Regions from separate parts of the Yersinia mollaretii ATCC 43969 genome, predicted to be linked through region 4. Evidence: predicted binding sites of a transcription regulator. Region 4 holds the regulator's gene; each other region holds the start of a gene.

Region 1 (5,869 bases), 940 kb from region 4:
GGTTGGTTGGCATCACGTTGTTGTAACGATTCTAAAAACGACTCCAGAGAGATTAAATCATTCATTACTAATCATTCCTTGTACCAATTAAGACTCCCCAGACAATTATTTCTAACTATTATTTTTATAAAAATAATCTGGAGACGATGTTGTGCATCATCGACTATATCATTGGTTTATATTCATACAGCAAGGGATTTTGAGAAAAAGTTAGCAGGGTTATCAATGAGTGGCGACAGGGGCGATACCGGCAAAAGCACAATAAAAAACGCCCGCGAGAGGCGGGCGTTAGCGGTAACAACATTAAGTGGTATTGGACGAGCGTTTAATCGTCTTCGCCATTTTCGTCATCGCGCAGAGGCACGATCAGCATATCGACATGCACGGTGTTGATCAGTTGGCGTGCTGAGGACATCAACTTGCTCCAGAAATCTTGATGATGGCCGCATAATACTAAGTCCATATCATATTTCTTAATCGCATCAACCAGTACCTGACCCAAGTCGCCGCTACCACTCAGGGTTTGCTCAATCGGGTAGCCCGCATTCTGCGAAAGCTCAGTCAATGCATTGTGTGTCTCTTCAGAGATGCGTTTTTGCATATCGCCAAGATTAACGTCGATCAAGCCGGTATAGAGATCTGAGTAGTTAACATCGACATGGATCAAGGAAACTTTGGCATTGTACGGTTTGGCCATGGAGACCGCTTTTTCCACCAACACCTTACTTTCCGGAGATAGGTCAACCGCAATCAGAATGTGTTTGTAAGCCATAAGTAAACTCCTTCCATAATGTTAATTAATGGGTAAGCAAACATTCAACCAGTTGAACGGGTGCTACGCGATATCTATATAGTAGCATTATGACCCCTAACTGAAGTGTTTCACGGATCACAACACACTGTTTTGATGATGATCACTAAAGTCACCCTTTGTCGTTTCACCCCTATTTTCGCAGAGGAATGACTCAATTCTGCCGCTTATTGCCCGGCACATTATCCGGTCATTCGAATTTAGAGCAGATCATTCTCTTAAGTATAGCGCTGATAAAGCATTCGAATGAATGGAATTTCATATTTGTGATGCAAATATAATTTAGTAAAAGTAGTAGTCAAGCTTATCTAATTCAGTTAAGAAAGATTAATGATTAATCAATTTCCGTACGAATTTAACGCGCATCCAGCAAGTATGATTCAGTATAAGTTAGTGCAAATCGATACTTAACCAATGCCGAAATAGGCTTAATTTAGAGATTATCAGGCTATTTTTCATTTCATTTCCTACACTCTTAAAGGGAGTCCTACATGTTCGGATGTTGTGTCGAGCGAATAACACGTCGAACCACCATTAGAAAGCGAACGATAGGGGGTGGTTTTCAGGCCCTGGGGGTGTTTGTATCGACTAGAGTGAGCGATGGCGTAGAGGCTCAGGTAACTGACCCAATAGCAATATATCGCTGGGAGGATGATTATGATCAGTACCGTCGCGCTTTTTTGGGCTTTGTGTGTGGTATGTGTGATTAATATGGCACGTTATTATTCATCACTGCGTGCGTTGTTAGTGGTATTACGTGGCTGCGACCCGTTGCTGTATCAATATGTTGATGGCGGTGGATTCTTTACCTCCCATGGCCAGCCGAGCAAACAGATTAGATTAGTGGGTTATATTTTTACTCAACGCTATCTTGATCACCATGATCCGGAGTTTATTCGCCGCTGTGAGCGATTACGTGGGCAATTTATACTGACCAGCGCATTATGTGGTTTAGTCGTGGTGAGTCTGGTGGGATTAATCTTGTGGTATTAGCATGAATAATGGGCAGAAAAGTATTTAAAAAGGCGACCTGTTAAGGCCGCCTTTTTGCTTATCATCACCGTTCGGTTCTATATACCGCTCGGTATTATCATCGTGCTACACGTCGATGCACGGTGATAGTAAAACGTCTCGCTGGGCTTAAATAAACTTCAATGCGACCCAGTACAACCCACCGGAAAGAAGAATAGAGATGGGTAGGGTTAATACCCATGCCAACATAATGTTCTTAACCGTCTTGCTCTGCACACCACCGCCATCGACCAACATGGTCCCGGCAACAGCTGAAGAGAGCACTTGAGTTGTCGATACTGGCATACCGGTATAACTCGCAATCCCGATGGAAACCGCCGCTGTCATCTGGGCCGAAACCCCTTGTGCGTAGGTCATGCCTTTCTTACCGATTTTCTCACCGATGGTCACGGCAACACGTTTCCAGCCAATCATGGTCCCCAAAGAGAGAGCCAGAGCGACGGCAACGATAATCCAGGTCGGTGCGTATTCCACGGTTTCCAACAAATCGGTACGCAGATTGTTGAGGAAACGGCGGTCTTCAGCACTGGTTTCTGGCAGCTTGGCAACGGTCCCTGCGGTTTCTGCGACACACATCAGCAAACGACGCATGTGGCTGCGTTGATCAACCGTGAGGTCGTCATAGCTTTGCAGATTCGCCAGCAGCACCTGTGCATGTTCAATCGCTATCATGGCGCGTGAGCTATCACAGTGGAACTGTGCAGGTGTGTTTGGCAAGGCTTCTGGTGTTGGTACCAGTGGTTTCAGCGCGACAGCATGAGGCAGAACCTCAACATGTTGCTGATAATATTGTTGCAGATGAGTCACTGCATCGCGGGTGCGGGCAATATCATAACCAGTTGCATTCATATTCACGACAAAACCGGCCGGAGCCACGCCGATTAAAACCAGCATGATCAAGCCAATCCCTTTCTGACCATCGTTAGCGCCATGAGAGAAACTCACGCCGATAGCCGATATGATCAGCGCAGTACGAGTCCAGAATGGCGGTTTACGTTTACCGTCTTTCTTTTCACGTTCAGCAGGTGTCAGATGAATACGTTGCTGCTTCTTGGTTCCGTTCCAGTAACGACGTAGCAGGAACACCATCAATCCGGCAATAACCAGACCCACAATTGGGGATAAGATTAATGACAGGAAGATTTGAATCATCTTAGGAACGTTCAGTGCATCGACAACAGATGTACTGGTCATTAATGCATTGGTTAGCCCAATACCGATGATAGCACCAATCAGTGTATGAGAACTGGAGGCTGGGATACCAAAATACCAAGTGCCCAAATTCCAGATAATCGCCGCCAGTAGCATAGAGAAGACCATGGCCAACCCATGTGCCGAACTGACGTTTAACAGCAGATCCGTAGGCAATAAGTGAACAATGGCGTAAGCCACGCTCAAACCGCCCAGCATCACGCCGAGGAAGTTAAACACCCCCGCCATCACAACAGCAACTTGTGAACGCATGGCACGGGTATAGATTACGGTCGCAACCGCATTGGCTGTATCATGAAAACCATTAATGGCTTCGTAAAACAGCACGAACATCAAAGCAAGAACTAACATTAGGCCGGTATGGAAATCCAGGCCAGCGAAAAGATGTAGCATAAGCGTTACGCCAGTTTGTGGACATGAACGCGGCGCATTATCAGTGACAATGGGGGGTGGGGAAAAGGAAAATATGACCTTTTTTTGACATGACTGCGGATCAACTGCTCTTTTGGGGCAACATATGTATGTTATATCAGGAAGTTACTTAGTTTTACCGGGTGAGACATTTTCTTACTCTGGCGATCTTTCGGTGAGCGACTTACAATCCCCCGCCGCTAATTTGTCGGTTGAATGCCCTAAATAATATAAAAAGTAGCCAAATAGGGGCGATTTTGCAGCAATGATGATTTTACTCAATGAGGCCCAGTGTGGAACAGTTTGATGTGGTTGTGATAGGTGCGGGTGCTGCGGGGCTATTTTGTGCCGCTCAGGCCGGACAAGCAGGGTGTCGGGTGCTATTGGTCGATAACGGCAAAAAAGCGGGCCGCAAGATACTGATGTCGGGTGGTGGCCGCTGTAACTTCACCAATATGTATGCTGAACCTGCCGCCTATTTGTCACAGAATCCTCATTTCTGTAAATCTGCCTTGGCGCGATATACCCAATGGGATTTCATTGACCTGATGAATCGCCATGGCATCGCCTGGCATGAGAAGACTCTGGGGCAGCTTTTTTGCGATGACTCCGCACAGCAGGTGGTGGAACTTTTGCTGAAAGAGTGTGAGTTGGGTCAGGTGACGATCAGGTTGCGCAGCGATGTGCGATCGGTTGAAAAAAGTGAAACTGGCTTTTTGCTCCATATCAATGATGAGAAAGTGAGCGCCCACTCACTTGTTGTGGCTTCTGGTGGGCTATCTATGCCCGGTCTTGGCGCATCTCCGTTCGGCTATAAACTGGCAGAGCAGTTTGGTTTGACAGTGTTGCCAACCCGTGCGGCGTTGGTGCCGTTTACCCTGCATAAGCCGCTTTTGGAGCACCTGCAAACCCTCTCCGGTGTTTCAGTTCCGGCGGTGGTCACCGCAGAGAGTGGTGTCAGCTTCCGCGAGAGTATTTTATTCACCCATCGAGGGCTTTCTGGCCCAGCTATTTTGCAGTTATCAAGCTATTGGCAGGCTGGCGAGTATGTGAGCATTAACTTACTTCCTGACACGGATCTGGACGCCTTCCTCAATAACGAGCGGCAAGCACATCCCAATCAAACACTGAAGAACACCTTGGCTCAACTGTTACCCAAGCGTTTGGTGGAGTGTCTCCAAACATTGGAACAACTGCCGGATGTCACTCTGAAGCAATTAAATGCACCGCAGCAGGCTGCGTTGGTGGCCCATCTTCAGCAATGGCGAGTGCAACCCAATGGGACCGAAGGCTACCGAACTGCTGAGGTCACCATTGGCGGCGTAGACACTCAGGAGCTATCCTCCAAGACAATGGAGGCCCATAAAGTTCCCGGATTGTACTTTATTGGTGAGGTGGTTGATGTTACCGGCTGGTTAGGGGGGTATAACTTCCAATGGGCTTGGAGTTCAGCCTGGGCTTGTGCACAGGCATTGGCGGCGGTGAAGCAAAAATAGAGTTTGTACACAGTTCTCTACTTCACTCCGTAGCCAGCGCTGGGAGTGAATATCTTGAGCAAAGAGAGGGCCGCTAGGAACGCGGGCTGATTTTCAGCGAGCGCTTAGAAATCGCCATGGCCTATAAATTGTACTAGTGTAATAGGATTATGATGATCTCTTATATTTTAGTACAGATAAAAACAGGGAGGTTAAATGTTGTAAATACATAGCCATCTCCTTGCTGATAAATTCGGATGCGAAGACCTCGGTCTTTAAAAAGATAGAAATCAGGAACGAACGAAACCAGCATTCTAGCTTGGTCGTCGCTCAACGCTGAATTTGTGGATAACATCACAATCTCATTACCATTATGAGTGTAATTAAATAGTAATTGTTGCGATATTCTCTGGGTTCTTTCTCCTGGCCTGTTAAGTTCACCGACTACAGCAACTTCACCCTTATCACCATTAAAAGTGTACTTAACTTGTGCGTTGAAGTGGGTTTCATTATATATGAAGTTAATTCTCCCCCGGCAAGAGAAGTGATCTGAATGATAATCATAGACGATCTTCGCGATATAAGGAGAAAAGGCGATCACCATTAAAATAGCAAATAGAATGAGCGTCTTTTTAGCGTTCATTTTCACTCTCTATAATATATAATTTTGTTAAACAGGATGCAGTATTGCTCACGCTTTTATCACAAATATGGATGAGTGCGCGTGTTCTGAATATATTCATCGCTATGTAAGCTACCTGTCCGGGTTGACAAGAGGTATTTTTGTTTTTAACGAAATCTAAATATTCGCTACGTGGCCACAAAATAGATGTATTGCTGGCATAAACCTTACACTGGTTCACTTCGCCAATTAATTGATAGTTTGAAAAAAAATCTGTATTTTTATTCGTGTCTTTATGGAAGTTTA
Region 2 (5,869 bases), 1.1 Mb from region 4:
CCACTTTAAATAGAATTAATAGCCCATCCCCTAGATATTCCGTGACATGACCATTGTTCAAAAGAGCTGTTTGTGCCAATGCTGGCAACAACGTTGATGTTTCATAATAAACACGCTGGATACCGCTTTCAATGGTTGGAAAAAGTTCTTTACTGCGTAGGCGAGCTGATGATTTTCGCATATCTACGGCTAAAGCTATAAATTCATCTACTTCTGGGTTTTCCTCTTCAATAAACGGATGACCAGGGATAGAGCTTCTTATTACGCTGGGTTGAGGGGGGGGCGATTTATGGGTGATAAATTCTTCTTTAGTCAATGGTCTACGCATCAGGTGCTCAATTTTAGCCCAGTTTTTTATGGCGCGATCCAATCCGTCATTAGCTGCTTTCATCACTAATGTGGCATCTAACTCTTTTAGCATAATTTTTTTTCTTCATATAAGGGAGCCGTTGCAGTGACTCTGCTGTAACAGGCGGAAATCTGGCAATATCGAGAAAGTAATAATGTAACATTGGGTTGGCATTCAACCAGGTAATGGTCAAAATTTAAAAGTCAGTATTAAACCACTAATAAACGGAATGTTTCTACAGTGAATTATCAAATGATCTGGAATGTTACTTCCAGTGTATCGTATTACATATCAATAAGTTGTAGGGTGTTAGTGTTTTATTTGTAGGGCGTTTAAAATATTTAATAATAAAAACATTTTTCATCAGGTCGCACTTTTAAGTGTGGGTAATATGCACCATCTTCATTAGAAATATTACTTATAACTGTAGTCCTTTTCATTTTTTCTAGTTCATTTTTCTATTTTTGTAATATAAAGAAAATTTTTATAGAATATAATCTAATCCAATTTTTTAAATGTGAGTAGTATGAGCAGCATAGATAGTGTGGATAGCATAGATAATGATTTTTATAAAAAAAACCAATTAATTTCTTGGGAAAAAGGACTGTTGAATGAGAATTTTCATATTATCCATGCTATCTCATCCGAACAGGGTCTTGCGATTAACAAATGTATATCCCCTTTCGTAGGGGACAGGTTTGAAAAGATAGTCTCTAAGTGGGATATTATGTCTGGTTCTTTAGTTTCTTATTCTGAAGGAAAAGGACGTGGCGCTTTTCCAACACATCTTGTTCTTGATGTTCCTTATCAAAATATTCTAGGAACGCATTTTTCTGATGTTTGTTTTCCTACTCACGCAGGTAAATCAAGTTTGCTTTGTAATTTCTTTTGGAATTTATGGGAGAATAAAGCGACTGGGAAATTAAAAAGACCTTATTCTTTGGTTGATAAAATAAACAAAGGTAAACAAACAAATGGTCTTTACTTAGAAACATCATTTCGTATTTTAGAAAATTTTAATGAATTTATAGAAGAAATGAACCCTAATATTCACAATGAGATACTTATTGTTTGTAAGCCTAATATTTTACTTGTTGAAGACGTTCCGAGTACGGATGAGATTAAATTAAAAGGTATTGTTTATGATGTCGATAATGCTTATTTTGAAAATATAAAAAAGGACATTTTAGCTATTAAAAAAATAGCTATTGCTAATGATTTGAAAGCTGTAACATTTATATTTAATAATAAGCGTATAATCCCGTTTGAGAAAAAACATATATTTATTTATGATGAGATAAGGAAGATTTTTGGTGCTCCAATATATTCTTCATTTAAGCGAAGGTTAGTTACAGAAAATAATTTTTTGAACAAGCCAATAAAAGCTGTTGATTTATCAAATGCATATCACCCATTAGGATTGAATAGAGATATAGCTATTTTTTCGGTTAATGGAAAGCCAATTGTTGGTGAGTCTGTTAAATTGACTAATGACTGGTGAATAGTGATTCTGTTAGGGGGAACCACAAGAGTTTGTTAATTTCTGGCCGTCAGCCTAAATTATATTTGAGTTTTTTATAGGTCTATTATGCTGAGTCTTTTGTGAATGTATCTTACCTACAGTCCGAGCGCGGCTGCATAGCAGCCGCGACACTAACGATCCCTGAATGGAAGTCACCCCACGGCCTGACGGGTTGCATAAATTTCGGGACATAGAGCGATAATTGCTGCTTTTTTTGGTTGTCATATAACTGTCATATTTCGTACATTTTTCTGTCATTAAACTGTCCTATTTTCTCTCCTGCACCATACTTAATCTGATGAAAACAATTTAGACACTCTAGAGTTAATTCTAATATCCCATTAGGAGGGATTATGAAACTGATGCGTACCACCGTAGCCAGCATTGTGGCAGCGACTTTATCTATGACAACCGTGTCCGCGTTCGCTGCTGCAAGCCTGACAGGTGCAGGTGCGACATTCCCCGCGCCGGTGTATGCCAAGTGGGCAGATTCTTATCAGAAAGAAACAGGTAACAAAGTTAACTATCAGGGGATCGGTTCTTCAGGTGGCGTGAAACAAATTATCGCCAACACGGTTGATTTCGGTGCCTCTGATGCGCCATTAGCAGACGACAAACTGGCTGCTGAAGGTTTGTTCCAATTCCCAACAGTGATTGGCGGTGTGGTGTTGGCCGTGAATATCCCTGGCATCAAATCCGGTGAACTGACATTAGACGGCAAAACACTGGGCGATATTTATCTGGGCAATGTTAAAAAATGGAATGACCCCGCAATCGTTAAATTGAACCCAGGCGTTAAATTGCCTGATCAAAATATCGCTGTGGTTCGTCGTGCTGACGGTTCTGGCACCTCATTCGTTTTCACTAGCTATCTGGCGAAAGTGAATGCTGATTGGAAAGAGAAAGTGGGTGCAGGTTCTACGGTTAACTGGCCAACCGGTTTGGGTGGCAAAGGTAACGACGGTATTGCCGCATTCGTTCAGCGTCTGCCGGGTGCCATTGGTTATGTGGAATACGCTTACGCCAAACAGAATAACTTGGCTTACACCAAACTGGTTTCTGCTGATGGAAAACCGGTTAGCCCAACTGAGCAGAGCTTTAGCGCAGCGGCTAAAGGCGTAGACTGGAGCAAAACATTCGCTCAAGACTTAACCAATCAGAAAGGGGATGATGTATGGCCAATTACCTCAACCACCTTCATTTTGGTGCACAAAGAGCAGAAAAATGCTGCTAACGGCACTGAAGTTCTGAAGTTCTTTGATTGGGCTTACAAAAACGGCGCTAAACAAGCCAACGCACTGGATTACGCAACATTGCCAGATGCCGTGGTTGAGCAAGTCCGTGCCGCTTGGAAGACGCAAATTAAAGATAGCAGTGGCAAGCCAATCTTCTGATTTACTGGCAATAAGCGGTTTATGAAATATTGATTCACAATATATACCCTAAATAATTCGAGTTGTAGGTAGGCGGCAATTGAGATAATCCCCAGGAGCTTACTCAAGTAAGTGACTGGGGTGAGCGAAAGCAGCCAACACCCCTGCAGCTTGAAGTATTAGGGGTAGGATGAGAAGAGAGTTTATGGCTGCGAACAAGCCGACGATCAAAGCACCGAGCAAATACGGTGACATCATTTTCAGTGCGCTGGTTAAACTGGCTGCGCTGATTACCCTATTTCTGTTGGGCGGCATTATCATTTCATTGATTATTGCTTCCTGGCCAAGTATCGAGAAATTTGGTTGGGCCTTCCTGTGGACCAAAGAGTGGGATGCCCCGGCTGAACAGTTTGGTGCCTTAGTGCCGATTTACGGCACCGTGGTTACCTCGGTGATCGCCCTACTGATCGCGGTTCCGGTCAGTTTTGGTATTGCCCTGTTCTTAACTGAACTGGCACCAAACTGGTTAAAACGCCCGCTAGGGGTGGCAATCGAACTGTTAGCGGCGATCCCCAGCATTGTTTACGGCATGTGGGGCTTGTTTGTCTTCGCCCCCCTCTTTGCCCGCTATTTCCAAGAGCCTGTCGGCAACGTGATGTCCGGCATCCCCATTGTGGGTGTGCTGTTCTCTGGCCCGGCATTCGGTATCGGGATTCTGGCTGCGGGTATCATCTTAGCCATCATGATTATTCCTTACATTGCAGCGGTCATGCGCGATGTGTTTGAACAAACGCCGGTGATGATGAAAGAGTCGGCTTACGGCATTGGCTGCACTACATGGGAAGTGATCTGGCGCATTGTGCTGCCTTATACCAAAAATGGGGTTATCGGTGGCGTGATGTTGGGGCTGGGTCGTGCATTAGGGGAAACCATGGCGGTAACCTTTATTATCGGCAACACCTATCAGCTCGACAGCTTCTCGCTGTTTATGCCGGGCAACAGTATTACCTCCGCGTTGGCGAATGAGTTTGCCGAAGCTGAATCGGGCTTACACACCGCAGCATTGATGGAGTTGGGCCTGATCCTGTTCGTCATTACCTTTATCGTGTTGGCTTTATCTAAGTTAATGATTCTGCGTCTGGCTAAGAAAGAGGGGCGCTAAGATGGCGACGATGGATATGCAAAGTGACGCGACGCTGATGGAAACCCGCCGTAAAAAGCAGGCATGGCGTCGTCAAAAGAACCGCATTGCCTTATTACTTTCAATGGCAACAATGGCGTTTGGCTTGTTTTGGTTAGTGTGGATTTTATTCTCGACCATAACCAAAGGCATTGATGGTATGTCGCTGGCGCTGTTTACTGAGATGACACCGCCACCCAATACCGCCGGGGGCGGTTTGGCGAATGCGATTGCCGGTAGTGGGTTGTTAATCCTATGGGCGACAGTGATTGGTACGCCACTGGGCATCATGGCGGGGATCTATCTGGCGGAATATGGCCGTAAATCCTGGCTGGCGGAGATCACCCGCTTTATCAATGACATTTTGTTATCAGCGCCCTCTATTGTTGTCGGCCTGTTTGTCTACACCATCGTGGTCGCCAAGATGGAGCACTTCTCCGGTTGGGCCGGGGTGATTGCACTGGCGCTGTTACAAGTGCCGATTGTTATCCGCACCACTGAGAACATGTTGAAACTGGTGCCTGATAGCCTGCGTGAAGCCGCTTATGCACTGGGAACACCGAAGTGGCGCATGATTTCAGCCATTACGCTGAAAGCCTCTATCTCCGGTATTTTAACTGGCATCTTGTTGGCAGTGGCGCGTATTGCTGGCGAAACGGCACCCTTGCTCTTCACATCGCTCTCCAACCAGTTCTGGAGTACCGATTTGACTCGGCCAATTGCTAACTTGCCGGTCACCATCTTTAAATTTGCCATGAGCCCGTTTGCTGAATGGCAACAACTGGCTTGGGCCGGGGTGCTTCTGATTACCCTGTGTGTCCTGTTACTGAATATTCTGGCCCGGGTTATTTTCGCTAAGAAAAAGTACTGATTAGCAAAGAAAAAAACCGATTCGCCAATAAATTCCAAAATGCGGCTCCGGCGGCATTGGCTAAAAGAGAGAAGTCTTGATGAGTATGGCTACTGACACTAACAACAGCAAAATTCAGGTTCGTGACCTGAACTTCTACTACGGTAAATTCCATGCGCTGAAGAATATCTCGCTGGATATTGCCAAAAATCAGGTCACAGCATTCATCGGCCCATCAGGTTGCGGTAAATCGACACTGCTGCGGACATTCAACAAAATGTATCAGCTGTATCCGGATCAACGCGCTGAAGGTGACATCTTGCTGGATGGCCAGAATATCCTGACCGATAAACAAGATATTGCGTTGTTACGGGCTAAAGTGGGCATGGTTTTCCAAAAACCGACGCCATTCCCCATGTCGATTTACGATAACATCGCTTTTGGCGTAAAACTGTTTGAAAACCTGTCGCGTGCTGATATGGATGAGCGGGTGCAATGGGCGCTGACCAAAGCGGCTTTGTGGAATGAAACCAAAGATAAGCTGCACCAGAGCGGGTATAGCTTGTCGGGTGGACAACAACAGCGCCTCTGTATT
Region 3 (5,869 bases), 1.4 Mb from region 4:
TACTGCTTCAGCACGTCCAACACTTTGGTTGAGATATCTTTGCCTTCTTGCTGATGGAACCATGGCGCTTTGATCTCAGGGTAGATACCAATGTTCTTACCGGTCGAATGATTCAGCCCCTGAACAAATTCAATCTCTTCCTGGAAGGTATGCACGCGGAAGTCAGATTTGCCCATCGGGAAACGGCCCGGATAGCTCTGCACCTTTTTGCCGTTTTTATCGATATCAAAACCTTCGGTAAATTTCAGCGACTTAATTTCGGGCAGGGTAAAGTCAATGGCGTAATAGCGGCCATCTTTGCGAGCGCGATCCGGGAAGCGATCGGCGACATCTGTCACCCGATCCAGATAATGGTCGTGCAGCACCACCAACTCATTATCTTTGGTCATCACCAAATCTTGCTCAAGATAATCAGCGCCTTGCGCGTAAGCCATCGCTTTCGCGGGCAGGGAGTGCTCAGGCAAATAGCCACTGGCACCGCGATGCGCGATAACCACTTTGTCGGCTGATTTATCTTTACTTAGGGGTTCTACTGCATGTGCCATACCGGCGACTGATGATGCCAGAATCATACTCGCTACCAGCGATTTTATGTGAGTTTGCATTGATATTGCTCCTTTAATCAATTTCAGGGTATGAAAAAGGCCGCGGCGCTATTAATCCATAAATAACGGCACAGCCTCTATTTAGCTCAACTCGCTAAACTTATAAATCCTGCTTTCTTGCCAGCTCTTCGTGATGCTTCTTCTCGCTGAACATCACGACAATCAGTAAGATCACGGCCAGAATGCTGCCGCCGATCATGACCATAAAGCCGCCATCCCAACCGAAGTAGTCCACGGTGTAACCGACGATAGCACTCGCCGCGACCGAACCGCCCAGATAACCGAACAGGCCAGTGAAGCCTGCCGCCGTACCTGCTGCTTTTTTCGGTGCTAATTCAAGCGCATGCAAGCCAATCAACATCACCGGACCATAGATCAGGAAGCCGATGGTGATCATACACGCCATATCGATACCAGGGTTACCGACCGGGTTCAGCCAGTAAATGATGGTCGCGATAGTCACCAGCGTCATAAAGAACACACCAGTGGCACCACGGTTACCTTTGAACACTTTATCGGACATCCAACCGCACAGCAGTGTCCCCGGAATACCCGCGTATTCGTACAGGAAATAAGCCCATGACGACTTATCCAGCGCGAAGTGTTTCACCTCTTTCAGGTAGGTCGGAGACCAGTCGAGGATGCCGTAACGCAGTAAATAGACAAAAACGTTAGCAATCGCGATGTACCACAACAGCTTGTTAGGCAGGATGTACTGCATGAAGATCTGCTTCGCCGTCAGCTCTTCTTCTGCCTCTTTACTGTAGTCGTCTGGATAGTCGTTTTTGTACTCTTCAATCGGCGGCAAGCCCACGGATTGAGGAGTATCTCGCATCAGCCCAAAGACAATTAATGCCACCAAAATGGCACCGAAAGCCGGCATATAGAGTGCTGCTTTCCAGTCGTTAAACCACGCCATCCCCAGCAGGAACAGCAATGGCGGCAAACCACCCCCTACGTTATGGGCGCAGTTCCAGACCGACACAATACTGCCGCGCTCTTTCTTCGACCACCAGTGCACCATGGTTCGGCCACATGGCGGCCAACCCATCCCTTGGAACCAGCCACACAAGAACAGCAGCACGAACATTACGGCGATGCTGGATGTTGCCCAAGGCACGAAGCCCATAAACAGCATCACGGCGGCGGAGAGGATCAAACCGGCCGAGAGGAATACCCGTGGATTCGAGCGGTCAGAGACCGACCCCATGATGAATTTTGAGAAACCATAAGCGATAGAAATACCGGATAGTGCGAACCCCAGATCCCCGCGAGAGAATCCCTGTTCGATCAAATACGGCATAGCCAACGTAAAGTTTTTACGCACAAGATAGTAGGCAGCGTAACCGAAGAAAATGCCCATGAAAATTTGCCAGCGTAAGCGGCGGTAGATGGGGTCGACCTGGTCTGTAGGAAGCCGTGCCACATGTGGCGCGGGCTTAAAAATACTCAACATGAGTGCCTCCGATGGCTTTTTTGTTGTTTTTTACCCCGGTGTTTCAACCCGGTGGTTAAACGGCTAACGTGCTCTCGTTTATGTTCTATAACGAACGCCATGCTAGATAAATTCGCGCTACTTATCTGTGAGTGATGGCGCATTTGTTACAGTTATATGAAAGCGGGGGCAATTTTGAGCGATTGGTTAACATTTTGAAACCAGTAATGAGGAAATACCTGTGACTTTGATCACAATCATGGTTTTAAAGCACCATAACGGTTTCGTTTTTAGTTCGTTTTTGTTCCTTATCAAACAATACCCATAAAGAGTGTGGCTCAATAGACGCATAATTAGCCGCCACGCGGCTGTCTGATAATGCGGGGTCTTTCATGACGAACAGTTCTCCTTACACAGAAACGGATGTCATCATCATTGGTGGCGGCGCGACCGGCGCAGGGATCGCGCGCGACTGCGCCCGACGGGGTTTGGCGTGTACGCTGTTGGAGCGGCATGACATTGCCACTGGCGCGACGGGTCGCAACCACGGCTTATTGCACAGTGGCGCACGTTATGCGGTGACTGACGGCGAATCGGCCCGTGAATGCATTGAAGAAAACCGGATTCTAAAACGTATTGCTCGCCACTGTATTGAGCAAACGGATGGGCTGTTTATCACCTTGCCGGAAGACTCTCTGGACTATCAGCAGCAATTTATCGCCCGCTGTCAGGAAGCGGGGATCGACGCGCAAGCCATTGATCCCAAGCAGGCACTGCGGCTGGAACCCGCCGTCAATCCCTCATTGATTGCTGCCGTCCGCGTCCCCGATGGTACCGTGGACCCCTTCCGCTTAACCGCCGCCAATATGCTGGATGCCCGCGAGCACGGGGCGAATGTGCTGACTTATCACGAGGTTATCGGGCTGTTACGCCAAGGTGACCGCGTGAGCGGCGTGCGCGTTTTCGATCATAAAAATCACCGCCAGTATGAAATCCATGCGCAAATTGTGGTGAATGCGGCGGGGATCTGGGGGCAACACATTGCCGAGTATGCCGATCTGCGCATCCGCATGTTCCCTGCCAAAGGTGCACTGCTGATCCTCGGCCATCGGATCAACAACATGGTGATCAACCGCTGTCGTAAACCGGCGGATGCGGATATTTTGGTCCCCGGCGACACCATCTCATTGATCGGCACCACCTCCACACATATCGAATATGACCAAATCGACAATATGGTGGTCACCGCGCAAGAGGTGGACACCTTAATCCGCGAAGGGTCAAAACTTTCGCCGCAACTGGCGCAAACCCGCATTCTACGGGCTTACGCCGGTGTTAGGCCGCTGGTGGCCAGTGATGATGACCCGTCAGGGCGCAATGTCAGTCGTGGCATCGTGCTACTGGATCATGCCAGTCGGGATGGGCTGGAGGGCTTTATCACCATCACCGGCGGCAAACTGATGACCTACCGTCTGATGGCGGAGTGGGCTACGGATAAAGTGTGTGAAAAACTGGGGGTGAGTGCGGGCTGCACCACGGCGCAAGAGCCACTGCCCGGTTCGCAACAATCGGCGGAACAGACACTCAGCAAAGTGATTTCGCTGCCCGCTAGCATTCGCGGTTCTGCGGTTTATCGCCATGGCGACCGCGCGACCCAGCTCTTGGCGGGGAACCGACTCGACAACAGTTTGGTCTGCGAATGTGAAGCGGTCACGGCGGGTGAAGTGCGCTATGCCGTTGAGTCGCTCTCGGTGAACAACCTGCTGGATTTACGCCGTCGCACTCGTGTCGGCATGGGCACCTGTCAGGGGGAACTCTGCGCCTGTCGCGCCGCTGGTTTACTCAGCCGCTTTAAGGTGACGACGCCGCAACAATCCCGCGAACAGCTTAGGCAGTTTTTGAATGAGCGCTGGAAAGGGGTGCGCCCAATCGCTTGGGGCGACGCATTGCGGGAGAGTGAATTTACCCATTGGGTCTATCAGGGATTGTGTGGTCTGGATGACACCCCGCCCGTGACCCCTGTTCAGGAGAAACACGATGAAATTTGATGTCATTATCATCGGCGGTGGGCTAGCGGGCTTGGCTTGTGGGATTCGTCTGGCCGAGCAAGGAAAATATTGTGCGATTGTCAGCGCGGGCCAAAATGCGCTGCACTTCTCCTCCGGCTCTTTGGATCTATTGGCAAAATTACCTGACGGGCGGGCAGTCAGCCAGCCGCTATCCGCCCTTGACGCATTAGCGGAATTGGCCCCTGAACACCCCTACAGCAAGATGCGCCAAGCGGGGCCAGCGGGCGAATTGAGTGAATTGGCACCCCAAGCTGAAGCACTCTTGCAGCGCTGTGGCCTGAAACTGGTGGGGAGCGCGGCAAAAAATCACCTGCGTTTGACGCCGTTAGGCGGCTGCCGACCCACTTGGCTCAGCTCGGCGGATATTCCGGTTGCACCACTGGAAGGCCCGCTGCCTTGGCAAAATGTCGCAGTGATTGGCATCGAAGGTTTCCTCGATTTTCAGCCGCAGATGGTTGCCAGTGCTTTGCAGGAGCAGGGCGTCGCAGCCACGGCGGACTATCTGCACTTACCTGCACTCGATCGCTTGCGCGATAACCCCAGCGAATTCCGGGCGGTGAATATTGCCCGCCTGCTGGACCTGCCGGAAAATCGGCAACCGTTGGCGGACGAACTCGCGCGCTTATCATCGGCGGCGGAAATGATTTTACTGCCAGCCTGCATCGGGCTGGATGAGTCGGCACCGCTGGAGGCTCTGCGCGCGGCGGTCGGCAAACCCATTCAACTGCTGCCGACACTGCCGCCTTCGTTACTCGGCATCCGCTTACATCAGGCGTTGCGTCAGCGCTTCCAGCAATTGGGCGGCATCACCATGCCGGGCGACGCGGTATTACGCGCTGAGCTGGTGGGCAACCGAATTACCGGACTTTACAGCCGCAATCATGGTGATATTCCGTTGCGAGCGGCCCAGATGGTGCTCGCCAGCGGCAGTTTCTTCAGCAATGGGCTGGTCGCCACCTTCGAGCAGGTCTACGAGCCAATACTGGATCTGGATATTTTATCGCTGCCAAACCGTGCCGACTGGAGCCGCAGTAATATGTTTGCCCCGCAGCCTTACCTGCAATTTGGTGTCAACACGGATAACCGATTACGGGCGCTGCGTGGTGGGGTTGCATTGGATAATCTGCATGTGATCGGCGCGGTGTTGGGGGGGTACGATCCGCTGCAACAGGGCTGTGGCGCAGGGGTATCACTGACCAGCGCCCTATTCGTCGCAGAGCAGATTGTCAGCGCCATGGAGGTGACATTATGACAAGGTTGCCACAGAACAAAGAGAGCGGCACTTTTTCTCAGGATCTACCGCAGGATAAGCATTTGGCACGAGATAACAGTTTTGAAAGTTGCATCAAATGCACGGTGTGCACCACCTATTGCCCGGTGGCGAAGGTCAATCCACTCTATCCGGGGCCTAAGCAAGCTGGCCCGGATGGTGAGCGGCTACGCCTCAAAGATCCGGCGCTGTATGATGATGCATTGAAGTATTGCACCAACTGCAAACGCTGCGAAGTCGCCTGCCCGTCAGATGTCAAAATCGGTGACATCATCCAGCGTGCTAAAGCGAGTTATAGTAGCCACAAACCGAAACTGCGCGATGCGATCCTCAGTCATACCGACATCATGGGGACACTCTCGACACCATTCGCGCCGGTGATCAATGCCGTCACCGGTTTGAAACCGGTGCGGACCTTGCTGGATAAAGCGCTGAAGATAGACCACCGCCGTGAATTGCCGAAATATTCGTTCGGCACCTTTCGCCGTTG
Region 4 (5,869 bases):
CCGTAGCGGGAATCAATGGGCCTGCTGGCCAAAGCAGTGCGGCGATACCCAGAATCGCCAGCGCCAAAATCTTCAGCGGTGCCAGGATATGCCCGACCGTATCCAGTAAACGGCCTGGATATAGCGAAATTCCGATAACCAGAGCGAAATAAACCACGCTATAGATAAACAGAGGCAATGGACCATCACCCGTCAAAGGGGCAATACCCACTTCGAAGGAAACAGTTGCAGTACGTGGGGTAGCAAACAGTGGGCCGACTGCCAGATAGCAAACGGTCGCCAGCACCAGACCAGCACTGCGGCCAATCGGGGTGCTCAGAGCATCAATGCCACCGCCGACACGTGCCAGCGCGATAACCGTAATGACCGGCAATCCAACCGCAGTAATCAGGAAGCCCAGCGCCGCCACCCAAACATGTTCACCCGATTGTAAACCTACCATCGGCGGGAAGATGATATTGCCAGCCCCGACGAATAAGGCAAAGGTCATAAAACCTAATGCCATAATATCTTTAGACGATAAACGATGACTCATAGTGATGTGCGTTGCCTAGTTAAATGACCAAAAGAAAAAGTCCTAAGTTGCGGTCTTTCCGACGTGATCGAAACGATACAAAGCTCTGATAAACGCAAACTCCGGCGGTTAATAAGCAATCTATTTCGTCAGTATGCAGTGTTTTTGAAGTTATTTGCAGGTGGAATAGGCCAACAACGGCGCTAAGTAGACCGTTTATAGCGGAGAAAGGCAAGTGAGGATCATAAAAGCAGAGTCATCATCCAGATAATTTCACCAAACCAGTTAATCGTGCCAGATTTAGATAAATACACCCCACAAGATTTGTATCATTTATATCCAACCGTTAACATTTTATCGTCAATATCACCCCACCAACTCAGCGAATCTGGTGAAAATATCATCGGTCAGTAGCGGTTTTTTATCACGGGTAATCGCACCTGATTACGTGGATGAAAAGTGACATTGGAAACAGACTAATCAGCAAAACCCAAAGCTTTTCGGGTGCGCATCAGCACATCAGGTGGCAATGGCAAATAGCCGTCATGGGCTGCCTGCTTTTGCCCTTCCGGTGATAACACGCGCTCAAGGAATGCCGCAGTGAGGGGCTCCAACGGCTGGCCCGGTGCCTTATTGATGTAAATATAGAGATAGCGCGACAAAGGATAGCGGCCATCTTTAACATTTTCGGGCGTCGGCAGCACAAAATCCTGCCCAGAGGCCGCCAGTGCCAGTGGTTTAACACCACTGTTACGAAAACCGATACTGGCATAGCCAATGCCATTTAATGACTCTGCTACGGCTTGCACCACAGATGCAGAACCGGGCAACTCATTGACATTATTTATAAAATCGCCATCGCACAGCACCCGATGCTTAAAGTAGCCATAGGTTCCCGAGGCTGAATTTCGGCTGTAACGCTGCAACGCGCGAGCCGCCCAGTCCCCCTCCAGCCCCAATTCACCAAAGCGCTGAACTGGGCGGAGCGCCCCACAGCGGCGATTTTGCGAGAAAATAGCATCAAGCTGAGATAAATTCAGTTTATTCAGTGGGTTGTCCTGATGAACAAAAACCACTAAGGCATCGACGGCCACAGGTACAGCCAGCGGCGGATAGCCATAACGTTGAATAAATGCGCTAATTTCACCATTTTTCATTGGCCGACTCATCGGGCCAAGTTGGGCAGCCCCAGCGGCCAAGGCGGCAGGGGCAGTTGAAGATCCTGCCGCCTGAATCTGCAAATTAACGCCGGGATAGTGATGATTGAAATCGTCAGCCCATAAGGAGATCAAGTTGGCTAAGGTATCAGAGCCAACACTGGAGAGATTGCCTGACAGGGTATGAGCAGTAGAAACTGACGATGATGAGTGCTGCGTCATCATTGGAGATAGCACCACCTGTTGCGCGAAAACGCCATAGCACAACCCTAGCATGGCGGTGAACAGCGCCCATTTTCCCCATCTCATCAGCTTAATATCCATGCAGTGTTAGGATTTGACTGCATTCTCGGCTAAAACTGTGGGAACAATCAACCGGTTCGGCAAGGTAAAGATAAATCGCGTGCCCAGACCAATTTCACTCATCACCTCTAAACGCGCGTCGTGGTGGCTCAATGCATGTTTCACAATCGCCAGCCCCAACCCACTGCCGCCCGTTTGCCGTGATCGCGCTTTATCCACCCGATAGAAACGTTCCGTCAGCCGTGGCACATGTTCCGGACCAATCCCCGGCCCATTGTCGCTGACCTGAAATTGCGCGCCTTGCGGTGTTTGCTGCCAACACACCTCAATTTTAGTGCCCTCAGGAGTGTGATTGACCGCGTTATAGACCAGATTTGATACCGCACTGCGCAGTTGGTCTTCATTGCCAAACACCTTTAACTGCTCGTTCACCCGGAAAGTAATCTCATGGCGACCATTACTCAGCGCCTGCACCTCATGCTGCAATACCTTGAGCATCAACGGAATATCCACCCGCTCATTCATATCCACATTAGGTGCAGCTTCAATACGTGATAGCGTCAATAGTTGTTTAACCAGTCCATCCATGCGCTTGGTCTGCTCCTGCATCGTCCCTAGTGCTTTGTCCCGTAATGGCCCAGCTAACTCTTGGTCATGCATCATTTCCAGATAGCCCTGCAACACCGTCAGCGGGGTGCGCAGCTCGTGGCTGACGTTAGCAAAGAAATTACGTCTCGCCCCTTCCAACTGACGCATTTGAGTCACATCACGGGCGACCATCAATAATTGCCCCTCAGAATAAGGCATCACGCGGAACTCGACGTAATAACCATTGTTCAATTGCAGGGTCAGCGGGCGGGAAAAGGTTTGTTGTTGCAGGTATTGGCTGAATTCAGGATAGCGCAATAAGTTGAGAATATGCTGCCCATTATCCTCCGGCCAACGGAACCCGAGCAATTGCTGAGCCAAGCCGTTACACCAGAAGATATTGCCATCAATGGTCGTGATAACCACTGCGTCTGGTAGTGACTCGGCCCCGCTACGGAATCGCTTGATAAGTAATGCTAACTCACGCCGACGCCGACGATTTCTCAGTTGCATCTGGTACAAGCCGTAAAACAGCGGCTCCCAGCTCCAACGCCCCGCAGGAGGGGTCATGCTACGGTCTAACCACAGCCAGTGAGATAATTTGAGTTGGTTATAGAAGTTCCAGACCAGCGCCGCGAGCACGGATACCAGCAACAACCAAGGGAGATACCCGATAAAAGCACCCAGCAGCAGTGCTGGCAAACAAAAAAGAGCCAGCTCTAAAGCCAGCGTTTTCCATGATAAACGTTCTAACACGACGAATTCTCCGGCACTGAAAACTCAGTAGCGCGTTGAGAAACGGTATCCAGTTCCCCGGACAGTTTGTACCATGCGATCATGACCATCAACTTCAAGCGCCTTGCGTAGCCGACGAATATGCACGTCAACCGTACGATCTTCTACATAAACGTTAGTGCCCCAGACATAATTAAGCAACTGTTCACGGCTGTAAACACGTTCAGGATGGGTCATAAAAAAGTGCAGCAACTTAAACTCGGTTGGCCCCATCTCTAGTGCTTGCTCATTAGCCATCACTCGATGAGAGGAGGGGTCAAGGCTTAACCCTTGCATTTCAATCACTTCTTCAACTGCCATCGGCGATATCCGCCGCATAACCGCCTTGATACGCGCCACCAACTCCTTCGGCGAAAAGGGCTTGGTGATGTAGTCATCAGCACCCACTTCCAAACCGCGCACCCGGTCTTCTTCTTCGCCACGGGCGGTCAACATCATCACAGGAATATCTCTGGTCAATGCTTCGCGTTTCATATGCTTAATAAACTGGATACCCGAGCCACCCGGCAGCATCCAGTCCAGTAGCACTAAATCAGGGTAAGGCTCCGACAGACGAGTGACTGCGCTGTCATAATCTTCGGCTTCTAAGGGTTGGTAACCATTCTGTTCCAACACAAAGCACACCATCTCACGGATTGGTGCTTCATCTTCCACCACCAGTATGCGTCTTGCCATCATCAACCCTGCCAGTAAGTTAGTGGTCACTATTTGATTTCGGGAGCCATTATGCGTCACTTTTGTGACATTTTTATGAAAAACATCACGCTTCTATCAGCAATAAGCATAGTGATAAATTTCACAGTAATTGCAAAATGCAGCAGCCAAGTTTGCGAGACGTCTCGGAGATTTGCCTCATGCTCTTGTTTTAGCCGCGACATCCTGCGACCAGCGTTTATAATCAGCGCCATTCTCTTTGACTGATAACCTGCCGTGCGGGAGATTTATGCGCATTATCCACACCTCTGATTGGCATTTAGGCCAGCATTTCTTCACCAAAAGCCGGGCTGCCGAACATCAGGCATTTCTGCACTGGCTCATTAAGCAGATCGAAGAAAATCAGGTAGATGCGCTGATTGTCGCTGGCGATATTTTTGATACTGGCTCCCCACCTAGCTATGCCCGCGAGTTGTATAACCGTTTCGTGGTTGAACTCCAGCCCACTGGCTGTCAATTAGTTGTTCTTGGGGGGAACCACGATTCAGTATCAACACTGAATGAATCACGCGGTTTGCTTTCTTATCTGAATACTACAGTGATCTCCTGCGCCAGTAGCCATCTCGAACAACAAATTATTACGCTGAAAAACCGTCAGAAACAGCCTGCGGCCTTGCTGTGTGCCATTCCCTTCTTGCGCCCACGGGACTTGGTGACCAGCCAAGCCGGTGAATCTGGTGGGCAGAAGCAATTGGCGTTGCAAGAAGCCATTGCGGGCCACTATCAGGCGTTATATCAGCGAGCCGTTGAACTGCGCAGCGAACTGGGTTTGCCTCTGTCTATTATTGCCACGGGGCACCTCACCACCGTAGGGGTCACCACCTCAGACTCGGTTCGTGATATCTATATCGGCACACTAGATGCCTTCCCGGCGCAAGCGTTTCCACCGGCTGATTATATTGCGCTGGGCCACATTCACCGCGCACAGCAAGTAGCTAAAACGGAGCATATCCGCTATAGCGGCTCGCCCATCGCCCTGAGTTTTGATGAATTGAGCAAAGAGAAAAGTGTTTATTTGGTGGAGTTTGCCCAACAAACATTGGCGTCAGTGGCCCCGCTACTCATCCCTCAATTTCAGCCGATGCAGCTCATCAAAGGGGATTTGCAGCAAATAGAGCAGCAGTTGGCTAAATTTGCTGACCACCAAGGCTTACCTGTCTGGCTGGATATCGAAGTGGCCACCCAAGACTATCTTACTGATATTCAACGGAGAATTCAGGCGTTGGCAGCAGATCTCCCCGTTGAGGTTGTACTATTACGTCGCAGCAAAGAACAGCGCAACAACAATATTGAGCGGCAAGAAAAGGAGACACTCAATGAGCTGAGTGTCGCCGATGTCTTCGAACGCAGACTGGCACTGGAGCCAGATTTAGCCGAGCCACGCCAGCAGCGGATGCGCCAAATGTTCAATCAGGTGGTTGAAGCGATCACCCAAGGTAATGATGCCGCAGAGGAGCAGCCGAAATGAGAATTTTAAGCCTGCGCCTAAAAAACATTAACTCTCTACAAGGGGAGTGGAAGATAGACTTTACTGCTGAGCCCTTTGCCAGCAACGGCTTATTCGCCATCACTGGCCCGACGGGGGCGGGGAAAACCACACTGCTGGATGCAATCTGCCTTGCGCTATACCACCAAACACCACGTCTGAATGTCACGCCCAGCCAAAATGAGCTGATGACACGCCATACCGCAGAATCTCTGGCCGAAGTTGAATTTGAGGTGAAAGGCACCCGTTATCGCGCCTTCTGGAGTCAACGTCGCGCTAAAAACAGCCCTGAAGGGAGCCTACAAGCACCTA

The links. The regulator PhoB, encoded in region 4, activates phosphate uptake and scavenging genes when phosphate is short. The targets are predictions, from matches to a motif close to CTGTCATAAAACTGNCNNAT.
Positions count from the first base shown of each region.
Region 1: pitA (inorganic phosphate transporter PitA) is a predicted target of PhoB. The motif match lies at 3,520-3,539, and genes of this name have one in related genera.
Region 2: pstS (phosphate ABC transporter substrate-binding protein PstS) is a predicted target of PhoB. The motif match lies at 2,090-2,109, and genes of this name have one in related genera.
Region 3: glpT (glycerol-3-phosphate transporter) is a predicted target of PhoB. The motif match lies at 2,205-2,224, and genes of this name have one in related genera.

Region 1 is NZ_CP054043.1:1,414,154-1,420,022, forward strand. It holds gene gdhA (NADP-specific glutamate dehydrogenase) at 1-65, opposite strand, end outside; gene uspA (universal stress protein UspA) at 326-772, opposite strand; gene uspB (universal stress protein UspB) at 1,469-1,804, shown strand; gene pitA (inorganic phosphate transporter PitA) at 1,952-3,448, opposite strand; gene HRD69_RS06235 (BaiN/RdsA family NAD(P)/FAD-dependent oxidoreductase) at 3,760-4,962, shown strand; gene HRD69_RS06240 (hypothetical protein) at 5,123-5,584, opposite strand; gene HRD69_RS06245 (winged helix-turn-helix domain-containing protein) at 5,574-5,869, opposite strand, start outside.
Region 2 is NZ_CP054043.1:1,253,582-1,259,450, forward strand. It holds gene HRD69_RS05475 (hypothetical protein) at 1-421, opposite strand, end outside; gene HRD69_RS05480 (hypothetical protein) at 876-1,850, shown strand; gene pstS (phosphate ABC transporter substrate-binding protein PstS) at 2,225-3,265, shown strand; gene pstC (phosphate ABC transporter permease PstC) at 3,450-4,406, shown strand; gene pstA (phosphate ABC transporter permease PstA) at 4,408-5,295, shown strand; gene pstB (phosphate ABC transporter ATP-binding protein PstB) at 5,375-5,869, shown strand, end outside.
Region 3 is NZ_CP054043.1:936,117-941,985, reverse strand. It holds gene glpQ (glycerophosphodiester phosphodiesterase) at 1-605, opposite strand, end outside; gene glpT (glycerol-3-phosphate transporter) at 706-2,061, opposite strand; gene HRD69_RS20725 (hypothetical protein) at 2,306-2,434, opposite strand; gene glpA (anaerobic glycerol-3-phosphate dehydrogenase subunit A) at 2,433-4,088, shown strand; gene glpB (glycerol-3-phosphate dehydrogenase subunit GlpB) at 4,078-5,361, shown strand; gene glpC (anaerobic glycerol-3-phosphate dehydrogenase subunit GlpC) at 5,358-5,869, shown strand, end outside.
Region 4 is NZ_CP054043.1:2,358,838-2,364,706, reverse strand. It holds gene brnQ (branched-chain amino acid transport system II carrier protein) at 1-535, opposite strand, end outside; gene HRD69_RS10430 (PstS family phosphate ABC transporter substrate-binding protein) at 991-1,980, opposite strand; gene phoR (phosphate regulon sensor histidine kinase PhoR) at 2,002-3,318, opposite strand; gene phoB (phosphate response regulator transcription factor PhoB) at 3,343-4,032, opposite strand; gene sbcD (exonuclease subunit SbcD) at 4,301-5,539, shown strand; gene HRD69_RS10410 (AAA family ATPase) at 5,536-5,869, shown strand, end outside.